One region of the Bradyrhizobium sp. BR 10261 genome, then DNA from elsewhere that is predicted to be linked to it. Evidence: predicted binding sites of a transcription regulator. Region 1 holds the regulator's gene; each other region holds the start of a gene.

The links. Region 1 encodes PhoB, which activates phosphate uptake and scavenging genes when phosphate is short. Its sites were predicted from a motif close to TGTCATNNANCTGTCAT; they were not measured.
Region 2: the regulator PhoB is predicted to act here: its motif matches at 2,453-2,469, upstream of HYH07_RS14160 (UDP-2,3-diacylglucosamine diphosphatase).
Region 3: the regulator PhoB is predicted to act here: its motif matches at 2,217-2,233, upstream of HYH07_RS27985 (OprO/OprP family phosphate-selective porin).
Region 4: the regulator PhoB is predicted to act here: its motif matches at 2,420-2,436, upstream of HYH07_RS16685 (RNA degradosome polyphosphate kinase).

What each region holds. Positions count from the first base shown of each region.
Region 1 is NZ_JACOFQ010000016.1:100,190-104,561, forward strand. Features, by position in the region: gene pstA (phosphate ABC transporter permease PstA) at 1-230, shown strand, start outside; gene pstB (phosphate ABC transporter ATP-binding protein PstB) at 227-1,048, shown strand; gene phoU (phosphate signaling complex protein PhoU) at 1,060-1,776, shown strand; gene phoB (phosphate regulon transcriptional regulator PhoB) at 1,799-2,512, shown strand; gene HYH07_RS20045 (GcrA family cell cycle regulator) at 2,605-3,117, opposite strand; gene HYH07_RS20050 (aspartate aminotransferase family protein) at 3,584-4,372, shown strand, end outside.
Region 2 is NZ_JACOFQ010000010.1:161,410-165,781, forward strand. Features, by position in the region: gene HYH07_RS14150 (threonine/serine dehydratase) at 1-449, opposite strand, end outside; gene HYH07_RS14155 (glycosyltransferase family 1 protein) at 574-1,617, opposite strand; gene HYH07_RS14160 (UDP-2,3-diacylglucosamine diphosphatase) at 1,617-2,429, opposite strand; gene thiD (bifunctional hydroxymethylpyrimidine kinase/phosphomethylpyrimidine kinase) at 2,646-3,446, opposite strand; gene HYH07_RS14170 (PAS domain S-box protein) at 3,707-4,372, shown strand, end outside.
Region 3 is NZ_JACOFQ010000028.1:75,808-80,179, reverse strand. Features, by position in the region: gene HYH07_RS27995 (replication-associated recombination protein A) at 1-571, opposite strand, end outside; gene HYH07_RS27990 (DegQ family serine endoprotease) at 568-1,971, opposite strand; gene HYH07_RS27985 (OprO/OprP family phosphate-selective porin) at 2,284-3,915, shown strand; gene HYH07_RS27980 (helix-turn-helix domain-containing protein) at 3,953-4,330, opposite strand.
Region 4 is NZ_JACOFQ010000012.1:175,148-179,519, reverse strand. Features, by position in the region: gene ppx (exopolyphosphatase) at 1-141, opposite strand, end outside; gene HYH07_RS16685 (RNA degradosome polyphosphate kinase) at 157-2,346, opposite strand; gene HYH07_RS16680 (DnaA ATPase domain-containing protein) at 2,497-3,174, opposite strand; gene HYH07_RS16675 (CDP-alcohol phosphatidyltransferase family protein) at 3,268-3,810, opposite strand; gene purM (phosphoribosylformylglycinamidine cyclo-ligase) at 3,966-4,372, shown strand, end outside.

The DNA of each region.
Region 1 (4,372 bases):
TCGCCGGCGAAACCGCGCCGCTGCTCTTCACCGCGCTGTCGAACCAGTTCTTCAGCCTCGGCCTGAACAAGACCATGGCGAACCTGCCCGTCACCATCAACAATTTCGTCCAGAGCCCTTACGCCTATTGGAAGCAGCTCGCCTGGAGCGGTGCGCTGTTGATCACGCTCACCGTGCTTGCCCTGAACATTGGCGCCCGCATCCTCGGTGCCGAGAGGACCGCAAAATGACCGACCTGTCCGTATCCGTGAGCTCCAACGCTCACCTCGCCTCGCAGCAGCCGCTGCCGGAAGCTCCGGCCAAGGTGACGGTGCGCAACCTCAATTTCTATTACGGCGAGCACCAGGCGCTGAAGAACATCAATCTGACGCTCGGTACCAACCGCGTCACCGCCTTCATCGGCCCGTCCGGTTGCGGCAAGTCGACCCTGCTGCGCATCTTCAACCGGATGTATGACCTCTATCCGGGCCAGCGCGTCACCGGTCAGCTGATGCTGGACCAGACCAACATCCTCGACCCCAAGCTGGATCTCAACCTGCTGCGCGCCCGCGTCGGCATGGTGTTCCAGAAGCCGACGCCGTTCCCGATGACGATCTACGAGAACATCGCCTTCGGCATCCGCCTCTATGAGAAGATCTCGAAGTCCGAGATGGACGACCGCGTCGAGAAGGCGCTGCGCGGCGGCGCGCTGTGGAACGAGGTCAAGGACAAGCTCAACGCCTCCGGCCTGTCGCTCTCGGGCGGCCAGCAGCAGCGCCTCTGCATCGCCCGCACCGTCGCGGTGCGGCCTGAAGTGATCCTGTTCGACGAACCCTGCTCGGCGCTCGATCCGATCTCGACCGCCAAGGTCGAGGAGCTGATCCAGGAACTGTCCGAGAACTACACCATCGCGATCGTCACCCACAACATGCAGCAGGCGGCCCGCGTCTCCGACAAGACCGCCTTCATGTATCTGGGCGAGCTGATCGAGTTCGACGACACCAGCAAGATCTTCACGTCGCCGTCGGACCGGCGCACGCAGGATTACATCACCGGCCGGTTCGGCTGAGGAGACAGGACATGGCTTCCGAACATACCGCAAAAGCCTTCGACACCGACCTTCAGGAGCTCACCCGCCTGGTCGCCGAGATGGGCGGCATCGCCGAGCGCATGATCGTCGATTCCGTCGATGCGCTGATCCGCCGCGACGTCGCGCTGGGCCAGCGCGTCGTCACCATCGATGCCGAGCTCGACGCGCTCCAGAAGAAGATCGAGGAGCGCGCCGTGCTGACCATCGCGCGCCGCCAGCCGATGGCGGTGGACTTGCGCGAGATCGTCGGCGCCATGCGGGTTGCGACCGACCTCGAGCGCATCGGCGACCTCGCCAAGAACATGGGCAAGCGCGTCGCGGCGCTGGAGACGGATTTCCATCCGCTCAAGCTGTTCCGCGGCCTCGAGCACATGACAGACCTCGTGCAGCAGCAGGTCAAATCGGTGCTGGACGCCTATGCCGCGCACGATCTGCCGGCGGCGATGGCGGTGTGGAAGGGTGACGAGGAAGTCGATGCCATCTGCACCTCGCTGTTCCGCGAGCTCCTCACCTACATGATGGAGGATCCGCGCAACATCTCGTTCTGCATCCATCTGATGTTCTGCGCCAAGAACATCGAGCGGATCGGCGACCACGCCACCAACATCGCCGAGACCGTATTCTACATGATCGAAGGCCAGGCCATCACCGACAAGCGGCCGAAGGGCGACATGACGACGTTCGCCACGACGGTCCCGAACACCTGATTACGCAAGGAGCGACGAGCCCATGGGCGCACGCATTATGGTGGTTGAGGACGAGGAAGCTCTGACCGAGCTTCTCCGCTACAACCTCGAAGGCGACGGCTATGACGTGGAGACGGTGATGCGCGGCGACGACGCCGACACCCGCCTCAAGGAGCACATCCCCGATCTGATCGTGCTCGACTGGATGTTGCCGGGCCTGTCCGGGATCGAGCTATGCCGCCGGTTGCGGACGCGATCCGACACCAAGCAGCTGCCGATCATCATGCTCACCGCGCGCGGCGAGGAGAGCGAGCGTGTCAGGGGCCTTGCCACCGGCGCCGACGATTACATCGTCAAGCCGTTCTCGGTGCCCGAGCTGCTCGCGCGGGTGAAGGGCCTGCTGCGGCGCGCCAGCCCCGAGCGGCTCGCGACCGTGCTCGCCTTCGGCGACATCGAGCTCGATCGCGAGAAGCGCCGCGTGGCGCGCTCGGGCCGGCCGATCGATCTCGGACCGACCGAATATCGCCTGCTGGAGTTCTTCCTGGAGCATCCCGGCCGGGTGTTCTCGCGCGAGCAGCTACTCGACAGCGTCTGGGGCCGCGACATCTATATCGACGAACGCACCGTCGACGTGCATATCGGCCGCCTGCGCAAGCTGCTCAATCTCGGCCGCGAGCAGGACCCGATCCGCACCGTTCGCGGCGCAGGCTACGCGCTCGACGATCGCTTCGCGAAGGCCGAGCAGACGTCAAGCTAAGCTGCCCGCCAGCAAACAAAAAAAAGCGCGCCAGGTGGCGCGCTTTTTTTCGTCCCGGCCTGTACCGCGACGATGTCGTCTGAACCAAGTACTCAGCGCGTGCCCGGCTTCGCCGGCGCCCGTCGGCGATCCGCCGCCGGCTGATACGCCACGCGCGAGTGCTGGGCGCAGTAGGGCAGGCCGGAGAGCGCCTTGCCGCCGCAGAAGAAGAAATCCGGGCTTGAGGGATCGCCGACCGGCCAGTGGCAGGTGGCCTCGTTCAATTCGAGCAACGAGAGCCGCTGGCTCATCGGCACAACGTTGTCGTAGGTAACAGGTTCAGCCTCGACCTCGACCTCGAAAGCTTGCGCAAGCGCGGTGTTGCCGCGCGCCATGGGGCGGCTCACCCGCATCATGTGCTGCGCGGGACGCGCCTTGCGCGGCCGCGGAGCTGCTGATGAGGGGCTCTTGGCGCGGCCGGACAGGCCGAGCCTGTGCACCTTGCCGATTACGGCGTTGCGGGTCACGTTTCCAAGCTCAGCGGCGATCTGGCTGGCCGAAAGTCCGGCCTCCCAGAGCTTTTTCAGCTGCTCGACGCGATCATCTGACCAGGTCAAAACCGTCATTGCATCCTTTCCTTCGCCGGCGCCAGCCATCTGCGGGGCCTCACGACGAATGCCTAAGCTTCGAAAAACCCGTGCCGCCAGAATCCCTTAAGGCTCGCCGGGCGCACCAGATGCGCCCGAACGTTTACGCCGGTACATGAGGACTTTTGGGATCAGAACCGCTGCACGAGATGTCGTATCTGACAAGCCAAACGCTACAATATGCCGTGACTCACGCGCAAGAGTCCGCCGACTCGCGTCCACATGTTCCGTGGCGAAAATCCCGCAAAATCGCCACCGCAAGACTACGGATTCAGCGTTTCGCGAGGCTTTCCGGGCGGCATTGACACCCGTATTGCCAAGCATAAGATAGTCGCGCGTGCCGCCCTTAAAAGGCGGCACGTTTCGTTTTCCGGGCCAAATGACGCGCTGCGCCATGCGTGTTCAGGCCGTCCGAAACATCCTGATGACCACCAAAGAGATCGTCATGACCAACAGCGCCGCGCCGCATTTGCTCCCCGTTTTCGCCAGGGCCGATATCGGTTTTGAGCGCGGTGAAGGCGTCTGGTTGATCGCAACCAATGGCGATCGCTATCTCGATTTCACCTCGGGCGTTGCGGTCAATGCACTCGGCCATGCCCATCCGGCGCTGGTCAAGGCGCTGCAGGAGCAGGCCACGAAACTCTGGCACATGTCGAACCTGTTCCAGAGCCCTGACGGCGAGAAGCTCGCTGCGCGTCTTTGCAATGAGAGCTTTGCCGACTTCGTGTTCTTCTGTAATTCCGGCGCCGAGGCGCTGGAGGGCGTGATCAAGCTGGTCCGCCATCATCACTTCTCCAAGGGCCATCCGGAGCGCTATCGCATCATCACCTTCGAGGGCGCCTTCCACGGCCGCACGCTCGCGACGCTGGCCGCGACGGGATCGGCAAAATATCTCGAAGGCTTCGGTCCGCCGATGGACGGCTTCGACCAGGTCCCGCATGGCGACATCGAGGCCGTGAAGAAGGCGATCGGTCCACATACCGCCGGCATCCTGATCGAGCCGATCCAGGGCGAGGGCGGTGTGCGTCCGGCGACATCAGCCTTCCTCAAGGCGCTCCGCCAGCTCTGCGACGAGAAAGGCTTGCTGCTGGCCTTCGACGAGGTGCAGACCGGCATGGGCCGCACCGGCGATCTCTTCGCCCATCGCCGCACCGGCGTCACACCCGACGTGATGTCGCTGGCGAAAGCGCTCGGCGGCGGTTTTCCGATCGGTGCGATCCTGGCGACTGCAGAT
Region 2 (4,372 bases), on a different contig from region 1:
CGCACCAGCGTCGCGCCGCGCTTCTCGGCGATGCCGCGCGAGATCGCCTCGCGGTCGTCGTTGTAGCGGTCGTACAGCACGACCTCGGCGCCATAGGATTTGGTGCGCTCGCGCTTCGACAGCGGCGCGTCCGCCGGCATCACGATGGTCGCGTGCATGTCGAGGATTTTTGCCGCCGCCGCCACGCCCTGAGCGTGGTTGCCGGAGGAGAATGCGACGACGCCGCCGGCGCGCTTGTCCTGCGGGATCGAGTACACCTTGTTGAAGGCGCCGCGGAACTTGAAGGAGCCGGTGCGCTGGAGCATCTCCGGCTTCAGGAACACCTTTGCCCCAACGCGCTCGTTGAGCACCGGAAAAGACAACAGCGGAGTGCGGACGGCGAAGGGCGCGAGCACGCGCGCTGCGGCGTCGATATCGGCGGGGCCGATCGGAAGGGGCTGTTCGGACATGGCGGCATGTTATCGCGCCCGGCGCGGCGCGGGCAAGACACCTCCGCGCGAGGATTTTTTCCCAAAGCGTTTTCGAGCGAAGTGGGTACCGGTTCGCGTGAAGAAAACGCGTCAAAACAAGAATCTAGGCCACGAAGCGCGGCTGTTCCGCCCTGTCCCGGCCCGGCAGCACGGCGCCGACGGCGCGGATGCCGTCGATGAAAGCCCGCGCCGAGGCCTCCCAGGTGTAGGCGGCGGCGAATTCGACGCAGGCCTGCCTGGAGATGTCGAGTGCCGCAAAACAGGCGTTGCGCAGGTCATGGTCCAGCGCGCCGACCGGCGCATCGCCGATGACGTCGCGCGGACCCTTGACCGGGAAGGCCGCGACCGGCAGGCCGCTCGCCAGCGCCTCGAGCAGGACCAGGCCGAACGTATCGGTCTTGCTCGGAAACACGAAGACGTCAGCCGCCGCATAGATGTCGGCGAGTTCCTCGCCGTGCTTTTCCCCGAGGAAAATCGCCTCGGGATAGGCCTCTTCCAACGCGATGCGCGCCGGGCCGTCACCGACGATCACCTTGGTGCCGGGCAGATCGATATCGAGGAACGCTTCGAGATTCTTCTCCACCGCGACGCGGCCGACCGAGAGGAATATCGGCGCTGGCAGGCAAAGATCGACAGCGCGAGGATGGAACAAATGGGTGTCGACGCCGCGCGGCCACAGCAAGACATTGTCGAAACCGCGCTCGCCGAGCTCCCGCGCCAGCGCGGGCGTCGCCGCCATCACGGCCCGGCTCGGGCTGTGGAATCGGCGTAGCGCCCGCCAGATCAGCGAGCCCGGCACCGGCACACGGGCGCGGACATATTCAGGAAAGCGGGTATGGAAGCTGGTCGTGAATGGCAGCTTGCGCTGGCGGCAATAGCGGCGGACCATCAGGCCGATCGGCCCCTCCGTCGCGATATGGATGCTGTCGGGCCGCGCGTCCTCGATCAGCTTTGCAATGCGGGCCGGGCGCGGCATCGCCAGCCGGACGTCGCGATAGCTCGGCATCGCGAAGGTGCGGAACGATTGCGGCGTCAGGAATGTGAACTCGACACCGAGCGTCTTGGCGGCATCAGCCAGCTTGGTCAGCGTCCGAACCACACCGTTGACTTGCGGGTGCCAGGCATCGGTCGCGACCAGGTTGCGCATCAAGCGGCCCTTGCTGCCACTTGCGGCACTTGCGCGGGTTTCTGCAGATGATCCGCCCAGGTGATGATCTCGAAATGGCCGTCGTCGTGCTCGACCAGCGCGGTGCAGCTTTCGACCCAGTCGCCGCAGTTCATGTAGCGGATGCCGTTCTCGTCGCGGATCACGGCATAGTGGATGTGGCCGCAAATCACGCCGTCGGCGTCATGGCGCCGCGCTTCGGCCGAGAGCGCCTGCTCGAACGCGCCGATATAATTGACCGCGTTCTTGACCTTCTGCTTGGCCCATTGCGACAGCGACCAATAGGGCACGCCGAACAGGCGGCGGAAAAAGTTGACGAAGCGATTCATCTGGATCGCGAAGTCGTAGGCCTTGTCGCCGAGATGGGCGAGCCAACGCGCGTTCTGCACCACGAGGTCGAAGATGTCGCCGTGGATGACGAGATAGCGCTTGCCGTCCACGCCGGTGTGCACCGTGTTCTCGACGACGTCGATGCCGCCGAAATGCGTGCCGTAATAGTTGCGCAGGAACTCGTCGTGATTGCCGGGCACGTAAATGATCTTGGCGCCCTTGCGCGCCTTGCGCAGCAGCTTCTGCACCAGGTCGTTATGCGATTGCGGCCAGTGCCAGCTCGATTTCAGCGCCCAGCCGTCGACGATGTCGCCGACCAGATAAATCGTATCGGCGTCATGGTAGCGCAGGAAGTCCAGCAGAAGATCGGCTTGAGAGCCGCGGGCTCCGAGATGAACGTCGGAGATGAACAACGTGCGAAAGCGCCGCTCCGGGCTCTCGTCACTCACATCGTAACTTCCCATGCGCCAGCCTGTAACTGTGTCCCGTGACAGGGGGATGACCGATTGAACCCTTGAGGCCCCTCAGATACGAATCGAACCTTGCCTCGCCCTCCCCGCGAATATCAGTCACATGCGACAATCAGGCGACATGGTCGGGCAATGATGGCCCGCAAGACCCCGGAACCCCCGGCCTCATTGGTTAATATCGGGACGGAGGACGCCAGCAGGGTGCCGGCGTCAGTAAAACGTGTGGAAATGGTGGATCGGCCCGTGGCCATGACCGACGCTGAAACGGTCGGCAGACCCGATCGCCGCGCTGATCCAGCTTTTGGCGTTGCGTACCGCCGTCGCGAGATCCTCGCCCTTGGCGAGGCCCGCCGCCACCGCTGACGACAGCGAACAGCCGGTGCCATGGGTGTTGCGCGTCGCGACGCGCGGCGCGGCGAGCGCCAGCGTGGTGCCCGCAGCAACGAGATAATCGGTGCTCTCCGCCCCCTCGCCGTGCCCGCCCTTGATCAGAACCGCGCGGCAGCCAAGAGACAGCAGGCGGCGTCCCTGGCTTTCGATCTCGGGCTCGCTTCGCGCGATCGGTTCTTCGAGCAGTGCGGCCGCCTCCGGCAAATTGGGCGTGATCACGGATGCGAGCGGCATCAGTTTCGCGCGCAACGCCGTGACGGCCTCTGCGGCGAGCAGGCGGTCGCCTGATGTCGCGACCATTACGGGATCGAGCACGACATGGCGAGGCTTCCAGCGCGCCAGCGCAGCAGCGATCGCATCGATGCTCGCGGCCTGCGCCACCATGCCGATCTTCACCGCGGCGACATCGAGATCGGAAAACACGGCATCGATCTGCGCTGTGACGAACGTTGCCGGCACCGCGTGAATGCCGGTGACGCCCTTGGTGTTCTGCGCCGTGAGCGCCGTGATTGCGGATGCGCCGTAGACGCCGAGCGCAGCAAAGGTCTTCAGGTCGGCCTGAATCCCGGCCCCGCCGCTCGAATCCGAGCCGGCAATGGTGAGCGCCACGGGCGTCGTCATCGCAGGATATTCCTGGTCGAAAAGGACATTGGCCATCGTCTGTCCTAGCGCGCCGGCGCAGCCCCAGCAAGCCGACGAATCAGGCGGAGCCGGTACTGCGCGGGATTGTCGTCCCTTAAGGGTGCATATCCTGAGAAAATATGACCACGGCATCGCCCGGCCTTGGCGCCCGACTGTGCGAATGACAGGTTAGTGAGTGGATTCGTCCAGCGACGCCAAATTGGGGGCGGCTTCGGCCGCAATCCTCTCGGGAAGAAATCATGTGGGCCTTTTTTCAACGTCTGCTCGATTCGTCGACGCTTTCACCGCACGGCATCTGCCTGTTGTGGGAGCCCGAGCTGATCTGGCTCCACGTCGCCTCCGACGCCGTCATCGCCGCCGCCTATTTCTCGATCCCGTTCGCCCTCACGATTCTCGTCACCAAGCGGCGCGACCTCCAGTTCGGCTGGGTCTACTGGGCGTTCGCGATCTTCATCATGGCCTGCGGCCTGACGCATGTGCTGTCGATCTACACGCTCTGGGTTCCGATCTACGGCATTGAGGGCATGGTCAAGGCGGTCGCGGCTGCGGCCTCCATCTTTACCGCCGCTGCGTTGTGGCCCCTGCTGCCGAAGATCCTGACGATCCCTTCCGCGTTCGAGCTGCAAAAGGTTCAGGCCGCGCTCGAGGAGGAAGCGATCAAGAGCCGGGACGCGGCGCTGCTGCTCAAACAGGTGGGGGACGCCCAGCGCGCGATGCGCGAAAGCATGACGCGCCTCACCGCTGTCGTCGAGACTGCGGTTGACGGCGTCATCCTGTTCGACGCGCAAGCCCGCATTCTCCTGTTCAACCCTGCCTGCGAGCGGTTGTTCGGCTATCGCGCCGACGAGATCATGAATTGCGACATCGGCATGCTGATGTCCAATGAGGAAAGGCCCTCCTCCGCA
Region 3 (4,372 bases), on a different contig from region 1:
CAACTGCCTCGGCATGCGCGAACAGCTTCTCGATCGCAGCGGCATCGAGCGAGCGAAACACCAGCACACGTGCGCGGGACAAAAGCGCCGCGTTGAGCTCGAAGGACGGATTTTCCGTGGTGGCGCCGACCATGACCACGGTGCCGTCTTCCATCACAGGCAGAAACGAATCCTGCTGGGCGCGGTTGAAGCGGTGCACCTCGTCGACGAACAGCAGCGTGCCCTTGCCCATCTCGCGGCGGGCGCGCGCGGCATCGAACGCCTTCTTGAGGTCGGCAACGCCGGAGAACACCGCGGAGATCTGCTCGAAATGCAGGTCGGTCGCATCCGCGAGCAGCCGCGCCACGGTGGTCTTGCCGGTGCCGGGCGGGCCCCAGAACACCAGCGATCCCAGCGTGCGCGTCTCCAGCATGCGCGTCAGCGCGCCGTCGGGCCCGAGGATGTGATCCTGGCCGACGACCTCCGACAGCGTCCGCGGCCGCAGCCTGTCAGGCAGCGGATGCGGGGCATCGTGATCGAGCCCCGCCGCGGCGAAGAGAGTTGGCGTCTGCTGTGGTCGCTTTGGACTCATCCGCCCAGCGTGACGTTGATCTGCTGACCGCCGCGCACCAGCGTGATGCGCCAGAGCCGCTGGTTGACGGCCGCCGCCTTCTCGAGATCGCCGGTCTTACCGATCTTCTGGTTGTTGACGGCCAGAATGATGTCGCCCTTCTGGAAGCCGACCTGGGCGGCCGGCGAGTCATCACCGAGATCGGTGATGACGACACCTTCGGTGTCGGCGTCGAGATGCAGCTCGTCGGCAACCGCAGGCGTGATGGTCGAGACCTTGGCGCCCTGGAACGGCGAGCGGGCGGTGACGACGAGCTCATTGCGGCCGGTATCGGGCGCGGTCTCGAGCGCGATGGTCAGCTTGAGCGGCTTGCCGCTGCGCTGCACGTCGATCTGCGCTGTGCCGCCGATCGGGCGAGTGGCAAAGCGATAGTCAAACGCGTTGGGATCGTCCACGGCCTGGCCGTCGATGCCGGTGATGAGGTCGGAGGATTTCAACCCGGCCTTCGCCGCAGGCCCAGTGGGAACGACGCTCGCGACCAGCGCACCGCTTGGCGAACGCAGGCCGAGACTCTCGGCGATCTCCGGCGTCACCGCCTGCAGCTTCGCGCCAAGCCATGGCCGCTTCACCGCCTTGCCGCCGCTCTTGGCGGAGGCGACGACGACGCGCACCATATTGGCGGGAATTGCAAAGCCGATGCCTTGCGAGCCGCCGGAGCGCGAATAGATTGCGGTGTTGATGCCGGCGAGCCTGCCGTTCATGTCGACCAGCGCGCCGCCGGAATTGCCGGGATTGATCGCAGCATCGGTCTGGATGAAGAACTGATAGTCGGTGATGCCGACCTGCGTGCGCGCCAGCGCCGAGATGATGCCGTGGGTCACGGTCTGGCCGACACCGAAGGGGTTGCCGATCGCCATCACGACGTCGCCGACCATCAGCTCGTCCGAATTGGTGAATTCGAGCGCCGGGAACTTTTCCTTGGCATCCTTCAGACGCAGCACCGCGAGATCGCTGCGGGAGTCCTTCAACACGATCTCGGCCTCGAACTCGCGCTTGTCCGACAGCGACACCTTCACCTGGTCGGCACCTTCGATGACATGGACGTTGGTGACGACGAGCCCGGAGGCGTCGACGATCACGCCCGAGCCCAGCGATCGCTGCACCTGCTCCTGCTGCTGGCCGCCGCCGAAGAAACGGCGGAAGATGGGGTCGTCCAGCAGCGGGTTGCGGTTCTGCACCACCTTGGCGGCATAGACGTTGACGACCGCCGGCTGCACCCGCTGCACGATCGGCGCATAGGACAACCGCAGTTCGGCCTGCGACGAGGGCACGCGACGGTCCTGCGCCGCCGCCGGATTGAAGTGGGCCGAAAAGCCTATGCACAATGCCGTGACGACGGCGGTCAAGTTCGCTCGAAACATCCCTACCTCTTGGAAAAGACGCCGGAATATAGGCGCGTTCGCCCCCCAATAGAAGGGCGCCGGGCGGCAATATTCAGCCCCTTTCCGGTGTGTCCCACCTGCAAGCCCAGCGGGCGAAATCGCAATCTGCCGGGACGATGGATTGGCATGATGCGCATCATCCTGCATGCTCGTGCCAGGCGGATTCGGTCGCGGCGAATTGGCATCAGTGGGAACCGCAGAGCCGGGCGCGCGCGTCGCGGGGCAGTCATCGATCAGTCTTAGGCTCTCCCGTTGCGACTTGGGGAAGTTCGTCAAAGGATGGAGCACGACATGAGCAGGACAAGACTAGCAGCCACGGCGATTGGTCTCGCCGGCGTGCTGGCGGCTTCACAGGCCCAGGCCCAATCGGCCAGCACCAGCGAGCAGGAGATCGCGCTCCTGAAGCAGCAGTTGAAACTGCTGGAGCAGAAGCTCGACAAGCTCCAGAGCCAGACCGCCGCGAACACGGCCGCCACGGCGAAAGCCAGGCAGGAAGCGAAGGCCGAGGCCAAGGCTGAAGCGCGCTCGGAGGCGAAAGCCGCCCTCGCCAATGCCAACGCGGCCATTCCGGTCAAGGGTCCGGTGGCCCCATCAGGCGTCGTGGTGACGATGCCGAACAACCGGCCGACCATCTGCACCGCGGATGAGCAGAACTGCGTTGCCATCACGAGCCGCGTGCACTGGGATGTCGGGGGGTACAACTACCGTCCCGACACGGCATCAACTGTGCCGCAAAAGCTCGACAGCGGCGAGAACATTCGCCGTGCCCGTATCGGCATCGTCGGCAAGTTCTTTGGCGACTGGAACTACTCCCTGATCTACGATTTCGGCGGCACGTCCGACGGTTTTGGCGGCACTGGTGCGGCCGGCGCCACCGCCGTCGGCTTCCTGCCCGGCGGCGGCACGTCGGGCATCGAAAATGCCTTTCTCAGCTACACCGGCCTGAAGCCGTTCGGCGGCAAGATGGCGGTAGAAGCCGGCGTCATGGACATTGCCTGGACGCTCGACGAGTCCACCAGCTCCAACGACATCATGTTCCTGGAGCGCGCCTCGGCTGGCGTGATCGCGCAGAACATCGCAGCCGGTGACTTCCGCTCCGCCGTCGGTACCCGCTGGTGGAATGACCAGCTCTGGGTGGGTGCCTATGTCACCGGACCGACCACGGGCCAGATCCACTCGGCCTCCAGCGTCTCCCCGCCCGGCAGCAGCGAGCAATATGGCGCAGTCGCCCGCATTGCCGGCAACCCGATCAGCGGCAACGGCTACTCCTTGCATATCGGTGCCGATGCGGAATGGCTGATCCAGCCGCCGCGCAACCTGGTGACGCAGGCGCAGACACTGACGCTCAGCGACCGACCCGAACTGCGGATCGATCCGACGACGCTGATCTCGACCGGGGCGATTGCCAATGTGTCAGGCGCGCAGGTCTACGGCGTCGAAGCGGCCGCGACCTACGGCTCGTTCATCGCGCAGGGCGAATATTACTGGTTCAATGTCGACCGCACCGCGAATACCGGCCTGCCGCCGCTCGGCGCGTCGAGCCTGAAATTCGACGGCGGCTACGCGCAGGTCGGCTATGTGCTGACCGGCGAGAGCCGAGCCTACAATGCGGCGAGCGCCTCGTACGGCGGCATCAAGCCGGCCAATCCCTTCTCGCTGGCCGGTGGCGGCTGGGGTGCCTGGGAAATCGCCGGACGCGTGAGCACGATGAATCTAAACGATCAGCTCGCGACCGCCGCCGGAATCGCGGGCGGACGCCAGACCATCTACACCGCGGCGCTGAACTGGTACGTCAACAACAACGTCCGCTTCATGCTCGACTATCTGCATGGCGACATCTCCAAGCAGGCAAGTGCCACCTCCTCGGTGAACACGGGCTCGACGTTCAACGCCGTGGCGATGCGCACGCAGGTCGCGTTCTGAGGCTCTCATCCGGGAGCGGCACGCCGCTCCCGGAGCTTTACGCCGCGCGCTTCGGCTTCCTCACGACATCAGGCGGCGGTGCGCAGGACAGCCGCTGCTGATGGCTCTCGCCCCAGGCTTTCAGAATATCGATCACCGGCCGCAGGCTCTCGCCCAACTCGGAGAGGCAATACTCCACGCGCGGCGGCACCTCGGCATAGACCTTGCGGATGACGAGCTTGTCCTCCTCCAGCGCGCGAAGCTGCTTGGTGAGCATGCGCTGGGTGATGCCCGGCATCATGCGGCGCAATTCGCCGAAGCGCCGGGTGCCGCTCTGCAGGTGATAGAGGATCACGCCCTTCCATTTGCCGTCGATCAAATCCAGCGTCGCCTCGACCGAGCAGCCCGGACGACGGGCAAAATCGCGCCGTTTCATGCGTTTTTCCCAATAGTATCCAAACAGGGACTATATCCCCGA
Region 4 (4,372 bases), on a different contig from region 1:
GCGCCCGAGGCCGCACAGCGTCTTCTCGTTGAAGATCGGAATCAGGCTCCGCGCCAGCGCCTCGTAGACGACGAGACGAACCGAGTTGGAGCCGATGTCGATGACCGCGACGCTAGCGCCACGCTTGCGCGGCCGTTTCAAGGCAAGGATCTCCGGTCAGGACTGATGGCGTTCGTTCCGGCGCGTGAGACGGCGCGGCGAGGATTCCTTGAGCGACTTTCCACGGCCAGACAGACTCGGATTTGTCATGAAGTAATTGTGCACGTTGAAAGGCTCTTCGCCCTTCGCGGCCTTCATACGCGTTGAGGACCCGTCCGGCAACAACTGCCAGCTCTGCTCGTTGTCCTTGAGATTGGCGACCATGATCTGTTCGAGAACCTGCTGATGCACCGTCGGATTTTGCAGCGGACACAGCACCTCGACACGGCGGTCGAGGTTGCGCGGCATCATATCCGCCGATGAGATATACACAGCCGCTTTCGCGCTCGGCAGGCCCTGGCCCATGCCGAAGCAATAGATTCGGCCGTGTTCCAGGAATCGTCCGATGATCGACTTGACGCGGATATTCTCCGACAGGCCGGGAATGCCGGGGCGCAGGCAGCAGATACCGCGGACCACGAGCTCGACCTGCACGCCGGCCTGTGAGGCTTCATAAAGCGCATCGATGATATCAGGATCGACGAGCGCATTCATCTTCATCCAGACCGCGCCGGGCTTGCCGTGACGGGCGTGCTCGGTCTCGCCCTGGATGTGCTCGATGATGCGCTTGCGCAAGGTCAGCGGCGACACCGCCATCTTTTCCAGATCACTCGGCGCGGCGTAGCCGGTGATGAAGTTGAACACGCGCGCGGCGTCGCGGCCGATGGTTGGTTCCGAGGTGAAGTAGGACAGGTCGGTATAAATACGCGCGGTGACCGGATGATAGTTGCCGGTGCCGGTATGGACGTAAGTGGTGAGGCTGCCGCCCTCGCGACGCACCACCATCGAGAGCTTGGCGTGCGTCTTCAGTTCGAGGAAGCCGTAGACGACTTGCACGCCGGCGCGCTCCAGGTCGCGCGCCCAGCGGATGTTTGCCTCTTCGTCGAACCGCGCCTTCAACTCGATCAGCGCGGTGACGGACTTGCCGGCTTCGGCAGCTTCGGCGAGCGCGCGCACGATCGGCGAGTTGTTGGAGGTGCGGTAGAGCGTCTGCTTGATCGCGACGACGTCGGGATCGCGCGCGGCCTGTTGCAGAAACTGCACCACCACGTCGAAGGATTCGTAAGGATGATGGACGATCAGGTCCTTTTGTCTGATAGCCGCGAAGATATCGCCGCCATGCTCGCGCACGCGCTCGGGATGGCGCGGCACGTAAGGGGTGAATTCGAGGTCAGGCCGGTCGAGCCGGGTGAGTTGCGACAGCTCGTTCATGGCAAGCACGCCGTCGACCAGGAATACCTCGTCGTCGGCCGCCGACAGCGCGTGCTGCACGAAGTTGCGCAGTTCTTCCGGCATCTTGGCGTCGATCTCAAGCCGGATCACCGATCCGCGGCGACGCCGCTTCAGCGCGGTCTCGAACAGGCGGACGAGGTCTTCGGCTTCTTCCTCGATTTCGAGCTCGGAGTCGCGGATGATGCGGAAGGCGCCCTGGCCGTGGAGACTGTAGCCGGGGAACAGGCGATTGATGAACAGGCTGGTGGCCTGCTCCAGCGAGATCAGGCGGACCTTGCTCTCGGCCGGCAGGCGGATGAAGCGGTCGATCTTGCCGGGCATGCGGATCAGCGCGTTCATCGGCTTGCCATCAGCCTCGCGCGTCAGCTGGAGTGCGATGGTGAAGCCGAGGCTCGGGATGAACGGGAAGGGGTGGGCTGGATCGATCGCCAGCGGCGTCAGCAGCGGGAACACATTGTTGAGGAAATACTCCTCGAGCCAGGTTCGCTCCGCCTTGGTGACGTCCTTACCGTCGACCAGCGCGATGCCGACGTCGGCCAGCGTGCCGCGCAACTCACGCCAGATCGCCTGCTGATCACTGGCAAGTTGCGAAACCGTGCGGTTGATCAGCGCCAGCTGCTCGGACGGGGTCAGCCCGTCAGGGGCACGCTCGGCAATGCCCTCGCGGACCTGCGCCTTGATGCCGGCGACGCGGACCATGAAGAACTCGTCGAGGTTATTGGCTGAGATCGACAGGAATCGCACCCGCTCCAGCATGGGGTGGCTGGGGTTGACCGATTCCTCCAGGACGCGACGGTTGAAATGCAGCCAGGACAACTCGCGATTGATGAATCGCTCGGGGCTTGAGGCGATCGCCGGCAAGCCCCCGGTTTCCGTGGCTTTCTCCTTTGTTTCAACAGCTTGCGCGGAATCCATGAGAAGTCGGTCCATCCATTTCGCCCCAATTTGCGACTTATGCGCAAAACCGGCCGGAGCATGTGTTAATGCGATGACGTTTCGATGACATTGATGTTCCGCCGCCGCGCCGCGTCAAGCGGGCCAAGAGGGCCTAGGCGGCGCCTGCGGTCAGGCGTCCCGAAGCAGCTCAGCGGCCAGCGCCCTTGTGACGGGACGGCCGAGCCGCAGCGCCTCGCTGTCGAGCTGTTCCACCGCGCGCCGTGCGGCAGCCGAGGAGCGCTCCAGCCTGGTCGCAAGGTAGCTCACAACAGCCTCGTCCACGGTGAGCTGGCGGTCGGTACAGAACTTGACGATCAGGCCGCGGAACAGCTGGTCATCCGGTGGCGCGAGCGAAATCACGGGGATCGTCCGCAGCCGGGAGCGCAGGTCGCGGAGCTCGACCTCCACCGCCGCTGGCGCCTCGCGTCCGGTGAACAGCACATAGGCTGCGTCCTCGCGGGCGAGGTTCATCAGATGGAAAAGAGCACGCTCGTCAAAATCACCAGCCCTGAGATCCTCAACGACTAGCGCGCCGGTCGCAAGCGCGCCGGGGACGGCGGCGGCACTCAGAGCGCTGGCTGTGGTGGAGCGGGCGCCTGATTGCTCGGCCCAGATCGCGGCGAGATGGCTCTTGCCCGAGCCCTCGGGGCCGGCGAGCCACATGATCCGGTTGGGCCATTCCGGCCAGCTGTCGATCAGGGCGAGACCGGCGGCATTGGCAGGGCCCTCCAGGAAATTGTCCCGGCTGAGGCTCTCCGCATGTGGAAGCGAAAACGCCAATTGTCGGGGATGAACGCGGCCTGCCACGCTTGCTTTGCTCCTTACCGGCGCGCCGGCGTTGTCTAACGAGAATGGACTTATTCGATCGGGAGTTGGCCTTTTGCGGGGCCGCATCCCCTCTCATTTGGCTTCGATCGTGCTCATGTGCCGCAGCCACTCCACGAGATAGAGCGACACCGAGGACAGGGTGAACACCGTGACGAGGCCCATCAGGACGATATCATACGGCGACGACCTGAAGCCGAAGGCGAGGGCGGCCAGCACCAGCGCCGCATACGCGACCTGTGCCGCTGTGTTTAGCTTGGATACTTTCGACGGCCTCATCTCGACCGGCTTGTCGAATAGCCAGGACACGATCACCGCAGTGACGATCATGATGTCGCGGGACACCACCAGGATCACGATCCAGCGCGGGATGTCGCCCCAGATGCCGAGCGACAGGTAGATAGACACCAGCAGCGCCTTGTCGGCCAGCGGATCGAGCAGGGCGCCGAGCTCGCTGGTCATGTTGAAGCGCTTGGCCAAAAAGCCGTCGACGGCGTCGCTGATGCCTGCGATCAGGAAGACGGCGAACGCCACCTCCATTTGGCTCGACACGATGGCCCAAACGATGATCGGGACCAGCATGATGCGGCCCAGGGTAATAATGTTCGGAATACTCACACGGCGCTTCCCGGCACCCGACCTGACCTTGAATCCGGCCTCTAAGAGGCTGAACCGGTTGATATCTCTACATAGTATAGGGCGGGGCGCCACGCTTGCCATTGCGCGTCCCCGGAATTCGACGTAACCAGCCGCAAACCCACTGGAAATCGGGCATGACCGACCGCAAAAACGGCCTCACTTACGCCGATTCAGGCGTCGATATCGACGCGGGCAACCGCCTGGTCGACCTGATCAAGCCGATGGTGCGCGCCACCGCCCGGCCGGGCGCGGATGCCGAGATCGGCGGATTCGGCGGCCTGTTCGACCTCAAGGCGGCCGGCTTCAAGGACCCCGTCCTGGTTGCGGCCACCGACGGTGTCGGCACCAAGGTCAAGATCGCGATCGAGACTGGCCTGCACGGCGGGATCGGCATCGACCTTGTCGCCATGAGCGTCAACGACCTCGTGGTGCAGGGCGCCGAGCCGCTGTTCTTCCTCGACTATTTCGCTTGTGGCAAGCTCGACCCGGAGGCCACCGCCGCCATCGTGGCAGGCGTCGCAGAGGGCTGCCGCGAGTCCGG